DNA from 2 places in the Peribacillus sp. NPDC055009 genome. Region 1 is predicted to be linked to the other one. Evidence: riboswitches for the same ligand, from Rfam matches in the RefSeq annotation. Region 1 holds a riboswitch; the other holds the start of a gene.

Region 1 (6,249 bases):
AATCGCTTCGTCAGGCGTACTGTATGGAACATATGTGATATCTTTTTCATTGATTTTATTAGCTTCTAAGTATTTAGCCCACACATATTCATAGACAGTTCCTTTTGAAACTCCTAACTTTTTCCCTTTTAAATCACTTGCCGATTCAATATCCCCTTTAACAAGTAGCTGGGTTTCCTTGGAGGAATCCTCTTTCCCTCTTGTAAGTGTTCCTAAAATCACCATATCCCCTTTACCTAACGAGTTTAACAAGGCGTAATCTGCAGCTATTCCAGTATCAGCTTGTTCTGTTAATACAGCATTAACCGTGTCAATTCCCATGGCAAAATTGGTAAGCTTTGCTTCTACGCCGTAATTTGAGAAGTATCCCTGTATCTCTGCCGCCCTGAATTGAAGTGAACCACCTGCTGCAGTATCAATAGCCATCCTTATAACGTCACTGTTAGGTGCACCAGCATCTTCTGAAGGAGATGAGGAACATCCAGCGATAAATAAAATGTTTAACATCGAAATAACAACCAATAAAGACCTCAAATTTTTCATGTTCATATCCCCTATGGCACTTATTTTTTTAAGTTGGCAACACATCTAAAACCCATATGCCCTGTAGAGCTGTCAATCATATTATAAGTACGGGCTGAAATCCTATAACGATTACAATATGATCGATGGCATAGATAGGATCCGCCTTTTATCAGTTTTGCAAAAGGATCGGGATCGAGGACTTCACTTCCATGTTGAATTGAAAATGTATCCTCGCACCATTCCCACACATTCCCCGACATGTTATAAAGGCCAAAATCATTCGGTTCAAAGGTATCAACAGGAGCCGTTCCTAAAAATCCGTCTTCTCCCAAATTTTCGTTTGGAAAATTGCCTTGCCAAATATTACAGTGATGCTTTCCCCCTTGGTGCAACTCATCCCCCCAAGGATATTTACGATTTACCACTCCACTGGCAGCAGCATATTCCCATTCCGCTTCTGTCGGAAGTCTTTTTCCAGCCCATCTACAAAACGCTTTGGCATCATTCCATGACACATGGACGACCGGATGGTGAAAGCGATTCACGATTGAGGAATCCGTCCCTTCCGGATGCTTCCAGCAAGCATTTCGAACAGCTATCCACCAAGGTGTTTTTTCGGCTGCCCCCACCATATCCCGTTCCATTCGTTTGTTGACAAACAAGTTAAAAACAAAAGACCATCCATATTTCTCCGCATCTGTTACATAACCGGTATCCTTTATAAAACAATAGAATTGTTCATTTGTTACGGCGTATCGGTCCATGTAAAAGGACTCAATCTTTACTGTTCGTGGTGGATATTCACCATCTTCTCTTGAACTATCTTCATCACTTGATCCTAGTAAAAATTCACCTGCTTGTATCAAAGACATATTATAGAAATCGTTTTTGTTTGTCGGGATCGAATCAAGGTCAGTTTCAATTGAAAGAAAATTCCGTCTTTTCAATACAGTACAGCATGATTTCATATTTGTTGTTTTCATGTTTCCACTCTCCAATGAATCTTCTCCTAGGCACTGCTTATGCCTGTATTATCACAATTTTTTTCGAACAAAAAAGGACACAGAAATGTTGTAATGAACAACAATTCAGTATCCTTTGGTTGACCAATTGGATAATCCAATTTTATTCTCTTTTCTTTATGCAATTTAACAATAAAACATAAATACTCATTAATCAAGTAGGTTTAATTATTTTATTTATTTTTTTCAGTCTTCCCTACTAATCGTTGTTTTAAAAAACCACGTCTAAACCTTATCTAAAAAGTGGTATAAAAAGCCGAATACAGAAAATGATCATGCCAGGAACCGAGTAATAAACGGTATATTCTAAATATTCAACCTCCAGCGCTTGACCTTTGTAAAAACTACCTGTATAGTCATAATTAATTTAATAGACAACTCTTATCCAGAGAGGTGGAGGGACTGGCCCTTTGATGCCTCAGCAACAGACTGATCATGTACTGTGCTAATTCCAGAAGTGTAAAAACTTGAAGATAAGAAGAGTATATAGCTTTGTTGCCAACACCTCTTCTTATTTTTTAAGAAGAGGTTTTTTATTTTTAAAAGGAAAGAAGGAATGCAACATGTCAATCACATTAACGAAAGCACCATTCAGGGCCGATCACGTCGGAAGTTTATTAAGACCGGAACGTTTACATATTGCCAGAAAGCAATTTAGGGAGGGTACCCTTTCAGCAGAGCGCCTTCGTGAAATTGAAACCGAAGAAATCAAACGGATTGTCGATAAACAAATTGAAGTTGGATTGGAGGCTGTTACGGACGGCGAGTTCAGACGAACATGGTGGCACTTTGACTTCCTCGAACATTTAAATGGCATCGAGGGATATGTGACTGAAAAAGGTCTCACATTCGATGGTGTGGAAACAGAGAGATATAACGTTCGCAATACCGGGAAGGTTTCATTCAATCCTGAACATCCCTTCATTAGTGATTTCATTGAATTGAACAAAATCGTGAACGGTCGTGCCGTTGCTAAGCAAACCATTCCCAGTCCGAATCAGTTATTTGCTGCAGGTATTCATAATGAAGACATCTACCCTGATATTGAAGATTATGCAAATGATATCATCAAGGCGTATCAGCATGCTTTGAAAGCCTTTTATGAAGCAGGTGTGCGTTATCTTCAATTGGATGATGTATATATTGCCAGACTTTCAGCTCCAGATTTCCAGTTCAAAGATGGAAAATATACGAGGGAACAGTTAATTGATCTTGCACTTCGTGTCATTAATGGAGCATTGGAAGGCAAACCAGAAGACCTTGTCGTCACTACCCACCTATGTCGCGGAAACTATCAGTCGACTTGGGCGTTTGAAGGAAGCTATGCCCGTATCGCCCCAACTTTATTGGCAAAGGAAAAAGTGGATGGATTCTTCTTGGAATATGATGATCAACGCTCAGGGGATTTCAAACCATTGGAATACATTCCAAATGGCGGTGCACAGGTCGTACTGGGTGTCGTCACTTCAAAAAATGGAGAAATCGAAGACAAGGAAGCAGTTAAGGCACGCATCAAGGAAGCTTCAAACTTCGTTGCTCTCGAACAATTATGCTTAAGCCCTCAATGCGGCTTCGCCTCCACCCATCACGGCAACAAGCTGACCGAAGAACAGCAATGGGAAAAGCTGAAATTCGTCGTTGATGTAGCAAAAGAAGTGTGGGAATGATTCATCTTTAAATGTAACGTAAAAGCTAGGCATTAGGCAGGCCTAGCTTTTCTTCAAAACAGCTCAATAAAATGTTTTGCCGTTTTGGAAAGATAACGATCTTGTCTAAAAACCAAAGCTATATTCGATTGAATTGAAGAATCGATAATATCCAACACTTTCACTCCTTTTATAATATGAGGTGAAACAGCTGATTTCGGAACAATACTCGCCCCAACTCCAGCTGAAACCAGAGAGAGCAGAACATTTACATCATGGCATTCGCATAAAATATTTGGCTGTATTTCCCGCTTTTTAAATTCCTCGATAATTTCTTCGTAAATCCCTTGTCCTTTTTCCCTATGCACTAAAAGCAATGGGATATTTTCAATATCCTTTAAATGAACCCTACTCTTTGAAGTGAAACTGTCCCAAACCTCAGGTACAACAAAAACATTCGGCACTTGTCCTATGTTCAAAATGGAAAGACCCTTCATCTCGACAGGTAAATGAACAATAGCAAGTTCAATATCCTGATTCTCCAAATAATTACTTATTTCATATGGATCTCCTGCGAATATTTTAAAGGAAACGGAAGGATATTTTTTCTTAAAATCATTAATTTTATCAGGTAAATAAGACATATAGGCAAGTACGGAACCTACTGAAAGGGTACCTTTAATTCCCTCACCCGTTTCCTTCACTTCGAGCAAGGAGTCCTCGAAATATTGCAGCATATTCTTAGCCTTCTCGTAAAGTACCCTCCCAGCTTCGGTCAATTCCATACTTTTACCATTCCTTTTTCGCTCAAGTAAAGTAGTCCCTAATTCTTCTTCCATAAGGCGGAGCTGCTGGCTTAATGGCGGCTGTGACATATTCAATTTTTTTGCTGCACGGGAAACCTGGCCTTCTTCTGCAAGAATAAGAAAATATCGTAATTGTCTAATATCCATTTTGGCACCTCTAATATATATGTAAAGCGTATATAAACTTAATTATATAGATATTTTAAATATGATACAAACAGCAGTAAAATATATTTGTTTACAATATAAAGGGGTGTTCAAAATGGAGAAATTCAAGGATCTAAACAAAAGCTTCATCAATGGGGAATGGATGGAAGGCTCAAGTCAACGCAGATATAATATTTTAAACCCATACAATAATGCCGTGATTTCAAATGTGAGCTTGGCTACATCAAAACAGCTCGAAGAATCATTTGAAATAGCAAAAAATGCTCAAAAAGGTTGGGCAAAAACATCAGCTGAAAAACGTCGTCAGGTCCTGCTTAAAGTTGGTGAATTCCTACAGGAAAACCGGAATGAAATCGTTGAAATGATTTCCCGTGAAACGGGTGGATCGCTTATTAAAACAAATGTTGAATTTCAGCTTACTATGGAAATAGTCGAAGAATCTACTAACATGGTGGATGAAATATATCAAATGCATGAGGTTCCGTCAGCTATAGATCATAAAGTCAATCATATACATCGACTGCCACTAGGAGTTATTTCTTCAATATCTCCGTTTAACTTTCCGATGAACTTGTCAATGAGAACCATCGCACCAGCCATTGCATTAGGAAATGCAGTCGTTCACAAACCGGACGTTCAAGTTGGATTTGCTGGAGGAATCATCATTGCTGCAGCATTTGAATATGCCGGTCTTCCAAAAGGCGTCTTTAATATGATCCTAACTGACCTGGAAGAAATCGGTGATGGCATGCTGACAAACCCGATCCCCAAATTAATCAGCTTCACAGGTTCTACTCCTGTAGGACAGCACATCGGGGCCATTGCAGGGAAAAACCTAAAACGAGTTGCGCTGGAGCTCGGCGGTAATAATCCTTTCATTGTATTATCTGATGCAGATGTGGACCGTGCCGTTGATGCTGCAATTTTTGGGAAGTACATTCACCAAGGACAGATTTGTATGTGCATTAACCGCATAATCGTGCATAAAGACCTTTACGAAGAATTTACTGCAAAATTCGTTGAACGTGCAAAAGCTCTTCCATTTGGTGACCAATTAGATCCTAAAACAATCATTGGACCACTTGTGAACGAGCGTCAATTAGAAAAGGTACAACAAATCATCGAGGAAACTAAAGCTGCTGGGGTCAATGTAGCACTTGAGGGAGAACGCATTGGCAATGTACTGACACCAACTATTTTCCGGGATGTACAGAACTCGGATAAAATCGCACAAACAGAAATGTTTTCCCCTGTCGTGTCCATCATTCAAACAGAAACAGATGAAGAAGCCATTGATATCGCCAATGACACCATTTATGGTTTAAGCTCGGCTATCTTCACTTCTGATCTGGAAAAGGGCGAACACTTGGGGTTGCAAATCGACAGCGGAATGACACACATCAATGATCAAACCGTTAATGATGGAACGAACATACCATTCGGCGGGAACAAAATGAGTGGTTTAGGCAGATTCGGAAGCCCATGGATTGTCGAAGAATTCACTGTTACGAAATGGATTTCCCTTCAAACGCAATATCGTGAATATCCATTTTAACCATTAAATCATCAGGCATCTGATACAACCTTTTAGGATGTATACAGATGCCTTTTTTCAGTAATTACGTACTAAGGAAAGGTCACAAAAAAAGAACGGCCACCAGCACGTCCCCTTTTTACTTGCAGCTATCATCATCATCCATTTTTTTCACAAATATATCATCCGTCACCCTATCTTCCAGCTTGTTCCTCAAGGCCAATTCCGCAGCCTTCCCGTCACTAGGCGATCCGTCCGCGAAATACATCGGAAACAAGGAGAAAAACATAATATAGAAAGAAAAATAGATAAATTGATACCAGATTACCGAGCTGTCCAGGATATTCTGATACACTAAGCTATATATGATCAGCATGCTGACCAAATTAAAGATAGACCCGCCTAAATATATAAGCGTATTCGTCAATCGATTATCATGTTTCAATCCCTTGAACTCGCAAGTCCCATTCCAAAAATAATATTTCCTCACCTCTATGTTCCGAAAGGCGAAAAGTTTATTACCACAACCGATCAAGATTTTCTTTTCT
Region 2 (6,249 bases), on a different contig from region 1:
GCAACATCAGTACATAGGGAAGCATCTAACTTAGCTTCCTTATTCTTTGGTGAATGAACTGGCTTTAGATACTCAATTTTATCTTTGAATATGGTAGCAATATAAGGATAGTTAATACTTTCAAATGAATCATAGCTTTTCGTTCTCAATTTAATGGCTCTCGTGCCCTGGATGACTCTACCATCAAAAACAACATATACTCCTCCAATATCTTCACAAGCAAACCGAATTGCATCAGAGATATTTCTTTTGGCATCTGTCTTTTTAAAGGCAATTGGGATCTGAGAACCTGTAATGACGATTGGTTTCCCTAAATCTTGTAACATATATGAGAGCGCAGCTGAAGTGTAAGCCATTGTATCTGTTCCATGGGTAATCACAAAGCCATCGTAATCATGGTAGTGCTCATGGATGGATTGTGCCATTTCTGTCCAATCTTCCGGCTGCATATTTGTACTATCAATATTCATCAAAGGCTTACTATCAATCTTGCATAGTAAATCCAATCCCGGTAGGTGACCTAAAATGTCGTCAGCTTTCATCTCTGGAACAAGTCCATTTTTTCCTTCTAACGATGCAATTGTACCACCTGTAGTAATCAACATCAACTTCTTGATTTTTGACTTCAACTTCTCCAATATACTACCCCCTATATAGCCTCCCTGTTTCACAATCATTCTTATCATTTCAGAAAAGGATGTTTCGCTGCAAATGTACATGTTACGCGTACACCACATGTTATTATAGTCATGTTTCATAGTGAAATCAAGCTAAAATTATTCATTACGCGTACACTTATTTCAATTTGATGTTATAATGGATTTATATAAAAGGAGAGTAATAAGAATGATTTTAAATAGATTGACATCATTAAGGAAGGTCAAAAGATGGTCTTTACAATATACCGCTGACAGACTTGGAATCGCCAAGAGTACCTATGCAGGTTATGAATCGGGCCACCGCCGCCCTTCATTAGAAACGATTAATTTATTGGCAGGCCTATATGATACATCCACTGATTACATTCTAGGTCGGGTAGATCATCCAGCTAAAGATATTACCACAGAGTCACCTCAAGTCATGGAATTAACGGATTTACCAAATATGGAGCTAGCCGTTGATGGAATCTCTCTTTCTGAAGAGGAGACGATTCAATTTATCGCTTTTATTAGAGCAAAACGAGAAGTGGAAATAAATCGCGATAAACAAAATGAAACATAGCAGAAATTGGGCTTAAGACTTGTATATGGGGAACGAACCGTACTTCATCAGGTACTTATAATATTCACGATGTACCTGGCATGATTTATATCTAAAACTGTAAAAAATTCCAGGGTTTTAACCAGTTAGGGTAGCCGGTTCCGATTAATTAAGTTCGCCCTTTTTAGACGTTACCCTTAATTATTTCTGGATGACAATGCAGGTTATACTTCCTTCTTAGTGACTTAAGACTAATACTAATGATGCGTGATGCGCCAAGCTGAGAAATTTAAGTTTTATTATTTATATAGAAGAAAGTCGGCTTATTATTTAGCTTACTTCCTTTTCCAACAAGGTATGATAGATATCTGTTCCCCTCCTGATTTATTAGTAATGAAAGAAAAAACCATAGCAAAAGCTCATGGTTTTCCCCCCGTATATACATGAAATATTTAAGGCATCTCGTCTTCTTTTTCCCGATTTTTAAAAGCTTCATGTGTGACAATATCCTCGATTTGTTCATACTGCCGGCTGTGTTCCTTCTCTTCGCTAATTCTATTATTAGGTAAATTTCCCGGATGGCCTTTTTCTTTGTGATTAAAATTTTTACCACGGCTCATACTCATTTCTCTCCTTTCTATTCATTGTTTGTTTAGTTTTCCCAAGCACACAAATATTATGATTTAATTTCTCCTATTCCTGTTTTTGAAGCGGTTTCTTTTTCAGCCTAAGAGATATGATAACTCGAAAATAATGAATTCAAAAAGAACAGGAACCGCCCGATTATGACGCTTCCTGTTCCTTTAGTTAGGGTCTATATCATACATACTTTAAAACAGTACAAGGGCTAGGAGGATACCACCACGGAAGGTCGCCACTTTCTTGAAATGTCTTCAATATGATGTGGTGCCGTTCTGCAGCATCCTCCAATTAAACGCGCCCCTGCATGTTGCCATTCTTCAGATTTCAGGTCGAGCCTGTTACATGATTCTTGCCCATGCCATGTTTTAGTTTCCGGATTATATGTTTCACCTGAATTCGGATAAACAATGATTGGTTTATCCGTGTTTGCACGCAGCACCTGGATGGCTTCCGTGATACTTGAAACTGGCGCACAGTTGATGCCAATTGCTGCAATTTGCTCACTGTCCCCAAACAATCTTGTACACTCCTCGAGTGAAGTACCATCACTTATCGCTTTTTCATTTTTCAATGAAAAGGATAGCCAAGCATACACTTCTGGATAATCCTTCAATAATGAATATAATACTTTTGCTTCTTGCAGGGAAGGAATCGTTTCAAATGCTAAAAGGTCAGCTCCAGCTTCAATCAACGCTGATATTCGTGAGCTATGGAATGCAATTAAAGTTTCATCCGAAACACCATAGTTTCCTACATACTCTGAACCATCTGCAAGATAAGCCCCATAAGGCCCAACAGATGCAGCAACCAATGGCTTAGGCCTAAGCGTTTGATTTTCTTCCTTCCAAAAATCATCTCTTGCTTTTCTTGCGAGTAAAACCGTTTTCCTGATTAGCTCCAAAGCCTCTTTTTCTTGTATTCCGCGGAGGGCGAAACCTTCAACAGTGGCTTGGTAGCTAGCCGTAATCGCACAATCCGCTCCAGCACGAAAATAGTCAGAATGCACTTGATAAATCACTTCTGGATTTTCAAGTAATACACGTGCAGACCAGAGCGGGTCGTCCAAATCACATCCATGCCTCTCTAGCTCTGTAGCTAAAGCTCCGTCTAAAATCATGACTGAATGATCTCGTAAAATAGCGTCAATTGGGTTAGTTTTAATGTTCATGATCTACTCCTCTTTTCTTTATGGTTTTGTGTCAGATAATAACTTCCATAGCAAAACAAAATAAATGGAATGCCACAATATAGTGCAATTCGTTGTGTAGGATCAAATGCAATTCCTATGCAAGAAGCTAGGCATAGCATAAAAGAAACGATTGGTACGAGTGGATATAATGGCGTTCGATAAGCTAAGTCATTAACTGAATTTCCTTCGTTTATATATCGTCTGCGAAATAGAAATTGCGACATGCTAATACTCATCCAAACTACAACAACGGCTAGTCCAGAAATGGATACAAGCACTATGTAAACAGTATCCGGTGCAATAATACTCGAAAACAGGGCTAAGCAGCCGCCCAACATACTGAAAAGGACTGCATTTATCGGAACTCCCCGTTTTGTCAATTTTGCAAATATTGGTGATATAGTTTCCTTATCTGCAAGTGACCAAAGCATTCTGGATGCCGCATACAGTCCTGAGTTTGCAGCAGACAAAATGGCAGTTAATATAACAAAGTTCATAATATCCGCTGCATATGGCACACCAATCCGTTCAAGAACTGCCACAAAGGGGCTTTCTAATACGCTTGCATCCGAAATAGGCAATAATGCGGATAATACAACGATGGTTCCTACAAAAAAGATAATCAATCTCCATAATGTCATACGGATTGCCTTTGGTATCGTTTTTTCTGGATTCACAGTTTCTCCAGCTGCAATTCCAATTAATTCAGTTCCAGAGAATGCGAAATTCACCGCAAGCATCGTCATTATAATGGCAAAAGCACCATTCGGAAATAAACCTTCACTTGTAAAATTGGAGAATAACGGAGCGGATTGTGAATGAATTATTGGAATGAAACCTAGCATTGCCGCTGCTCCCAAAATAATGAAAATCACAATGGCAAATACCTTTATAGACGCAAACCAGAATTCGGATTCAGCGAAAAATTTAACGGTCCACGCATTTAATGCCAAAACCAATATGGCAAATAGTGCACTCCATATCCAGACATTGATTGATGGAAACCATCTCTGCATCAACAATCCTGCAGCCGTGAATTCCGAACCAAGTGCAACTGTCCAAGTTAGCCAATACAACCAGGCTACTGTATACCCTGTCCCAGGACCTATGTATTTAGCTGAGTAGCTATGAAACGCACCTGTCTCGGGCATATGTACTGCCAGTTCCCCTAGACATAGCATGACTAGATAAACCACTAATGCCCCAATCAGATACGAAAGGATGGTGCCAAACGGGCCTGCCTGTTGAATCGTATAACCCGAACTTAAGAATAAACCTGTTCCAATCACCCCGCCAAGCGATAGCATTATTATATGCCGTGCCTGCATTTTCCTTTGAAAATCATGCTTCCTTTTGTTCTCCATTCTTACTCTCCTTTATCTTGCATCCAGAAAAAACGAAAACGCACTCTAAAAAAGAGTGCGTTACTGACAAATAAACACGTACGGTCTTATCTATCAAGGTTTCACCCCCTGGAATTAGCACAGTGTCATTGCAGACCTGTTGCTGAGGTTTCATAGGGCCAGTCCCTCCACCTCTCTGGATAAGAAATTATTTTTTTATAACTTTATCAATCTATGAAAAAATTGTCAAGTTTTGTTTCGGTTTGTAAAGACTTCCTTTAAAATCCAAACGATCAACGCACCTTTGGCATAGATATGAACTTGTTTTTGGAACAGTCGCTTACATTATAGAATTGTAAATAATGCTAACCGGGAATAATTTTTAAAAAATGACGACACCTTAAAAGATGACGCCATTTTTCTTATATTCCTTAAGGTCTTTCAATTTCAAATAATTCTCCTAGTTTTGTATAAGTATGACCCGCTAATCTTGCTACTGGTTTTAGCCCCTTCTGGTCAATTCGGCCATTATGGTAAATCTCCTGCTCTATATGATAGCAGACTATTTTCCCTATCAATAAATCACAACCAGGTTTATTCTTGGAACCTGCCAAAGGTATCGCATGCTCCAATGTGCATTCAAAGCGTACCTTCGCTTCTTGCAATCCTGGTACCGACACCTTATCACTAACAGCCTGAGTGAAATTGGTAAGACCCAATTCACTTTCGTCAGACGGGAGTTCCTTGGCCGTTCGATTTGCATCAGCAACATTGTCTTCATCAGTGATATGAACAACGAATTCACCTGTTTGAATTGCATTTCGGGCCGTGTCCTTCAAAACTCCTTCTTTCCGTTGAACAGAAATGGAAATCATCGGAGGATTGGAACTGACTATGTTAAAAAAACTGAACGGCGCTATATTGATTGTACCGGTTTCGGATTGTGTCGTGACCAGGGCTATTGGTCTCGGTATGATGCTTCCAGTCAAAAACTTATAATTTTCCCGTTCTGTAAGACTTTCAGGATTTACTGAAATCATCTTCATCCCTCTCATTCTTATAAAAAGTTCTTTTGAAACCATGAACTTGCTGCATCAACCTCTGAACGTGTTAACTGATGACCGTAATTTTCCCAGTGAACGTCCACCGCAGCACCCGCTTGCAGTAAAATCCGATTAAGTTCATCAGTTTCTGCTGCGGGGCATATCGGATCGTTTTTACCTGCAGCAATGAATACAGGTATATCCGATAGGGACGGCAAAGCAATCCCGCGTCTAGGCACCATTGGATGATGAAGAATCGCTCCTTTTAATGCCCCTTCGAAATGGAACATCAAACTTGCTGCTATGTTTGCACCATTAGAATAACCTAATGCCACCACTCTGTCACGATCGAAGTCATATTGTCCGGACGCTGATTCCAAGAAGTCATAAAGCTCCTTCGTACGGAAAATCAAATCTTCTTCATCAAAAACTCCTTCAGCCAGCCGGCGGAAATAACGGGGCATTCCGTTTTCAAGTACATTTCCCCGTACGCTGAGTACGGATGATCCCGGTGAAACCATCTCCGATAATGGCAAAAGATCCGTTTCCGTTCCTCCAGTGCCATGTAAAAGCAAAAGCAACGGTGCATCTGGATTACTTCCTTTTTGAAAAATATGCTTCATCATTTATCCTCCTCTAGTACCCTCGGCACTGCCGGCAGTAACGTTTTCTCCATAATTTCCCTTTTTTCCTCAAACCATGGCGGCAGCATTAATTTACTACCCATCGTTTCCTTCGTTTCATCATGAGCAAAGCCAGGTGGATCTGTGGCAACTTCAAAGAGTATGCCTCCATCTTCCCTGAAATAAATGGCATCGAAGTATTGGCGGTC

Evidence for each region. Region 1 has a riboswitch for S-adenosylmethionine ahead of ACWF5P_RS03885 (5-methyltetrahydropteroyltriglutamate--homocysteine S-methyltransferase). Riboswitches for the same ligand answer to the same signal wherever they lie in the genome.
Region 2: it holds a riboswitch for S-adenosylmethionine, as region 1 does, so the genes downstream of both, mmuP (S-methylmethionine permease) here and ACWF5P_RS03885 (5-methyltetrahydropteroyltriglutamate--homocysteine S-methyltransferase) in region 1, are expected to answer to the same signal.

What each region holds. Positions count from the first base shown of each region.
Region 1 covers NZ_JBSGVZ010000002.1:26,555-32,803, forward strand. Annotated here, with positions in the region: gene ACWF5P_RS03875 (ABC transporter substrate-binding protein) at 1-549, opposite strand, end outside; gene ACWF5P_RS03880 (SUMF1/EgtB/PvdO family nonheme iron enzyme) at 564-1,508, opposite strand; SAM riboswitch class I at 1,926-2,027, shown strand; gene ACWF5P_RS03885 (5-methyltetrahydropteroyltriglutamate--homocysteine S-methyltransferase) at 2,111-3,214, shown strand; gene ACWF5P_RS03890 (LysR family transcriptional regulator) at 3,268-4,146, opposite strand; gene ACWF5P_RS03895 (aldehyde dehydrogenase family protein) at 4,262-5,722, shown strand; gene ACWF5P_RS03900 (hypothetical protein) at 5,841-6,249, opposite strand, start outside.
Region 2 covers NZ_JBSGVZ010000013.1:36,587-42,835, forward strand. Annotated here, with positions in the region: gene ACWF5P_RS18430 (asparaginase) at 1-617, opposite strand, end outside; gene ACWF5P_RS18435 (helix-turn-helix domain-containing protein) at 847-1,221, shown strand; gene ACWF5P_RS18440 (hypothetical protein) at 1,653-1,820, opposite strand; gene mmuM (homocysteine S-methyltransferase) at 2,048-3,010, opposite strand; gene mmuP (S-methylmethionine permease) at 3,007-4,395, opposite strand; SAM riboswitch class I at 4,479-4,581, opposite strand; gene ACWF5P_RS18455 (flavin reductase) at 4,806-5,414, opposite strand; gene ACWF5P_RS18460 (alpha/beta hydrolase) at 5,432-6,040, opposite strand; gene ACWF5P_RS18465 (ring-cleaving dioxygenase) at 6,040-6,249, opposite strand, start outside.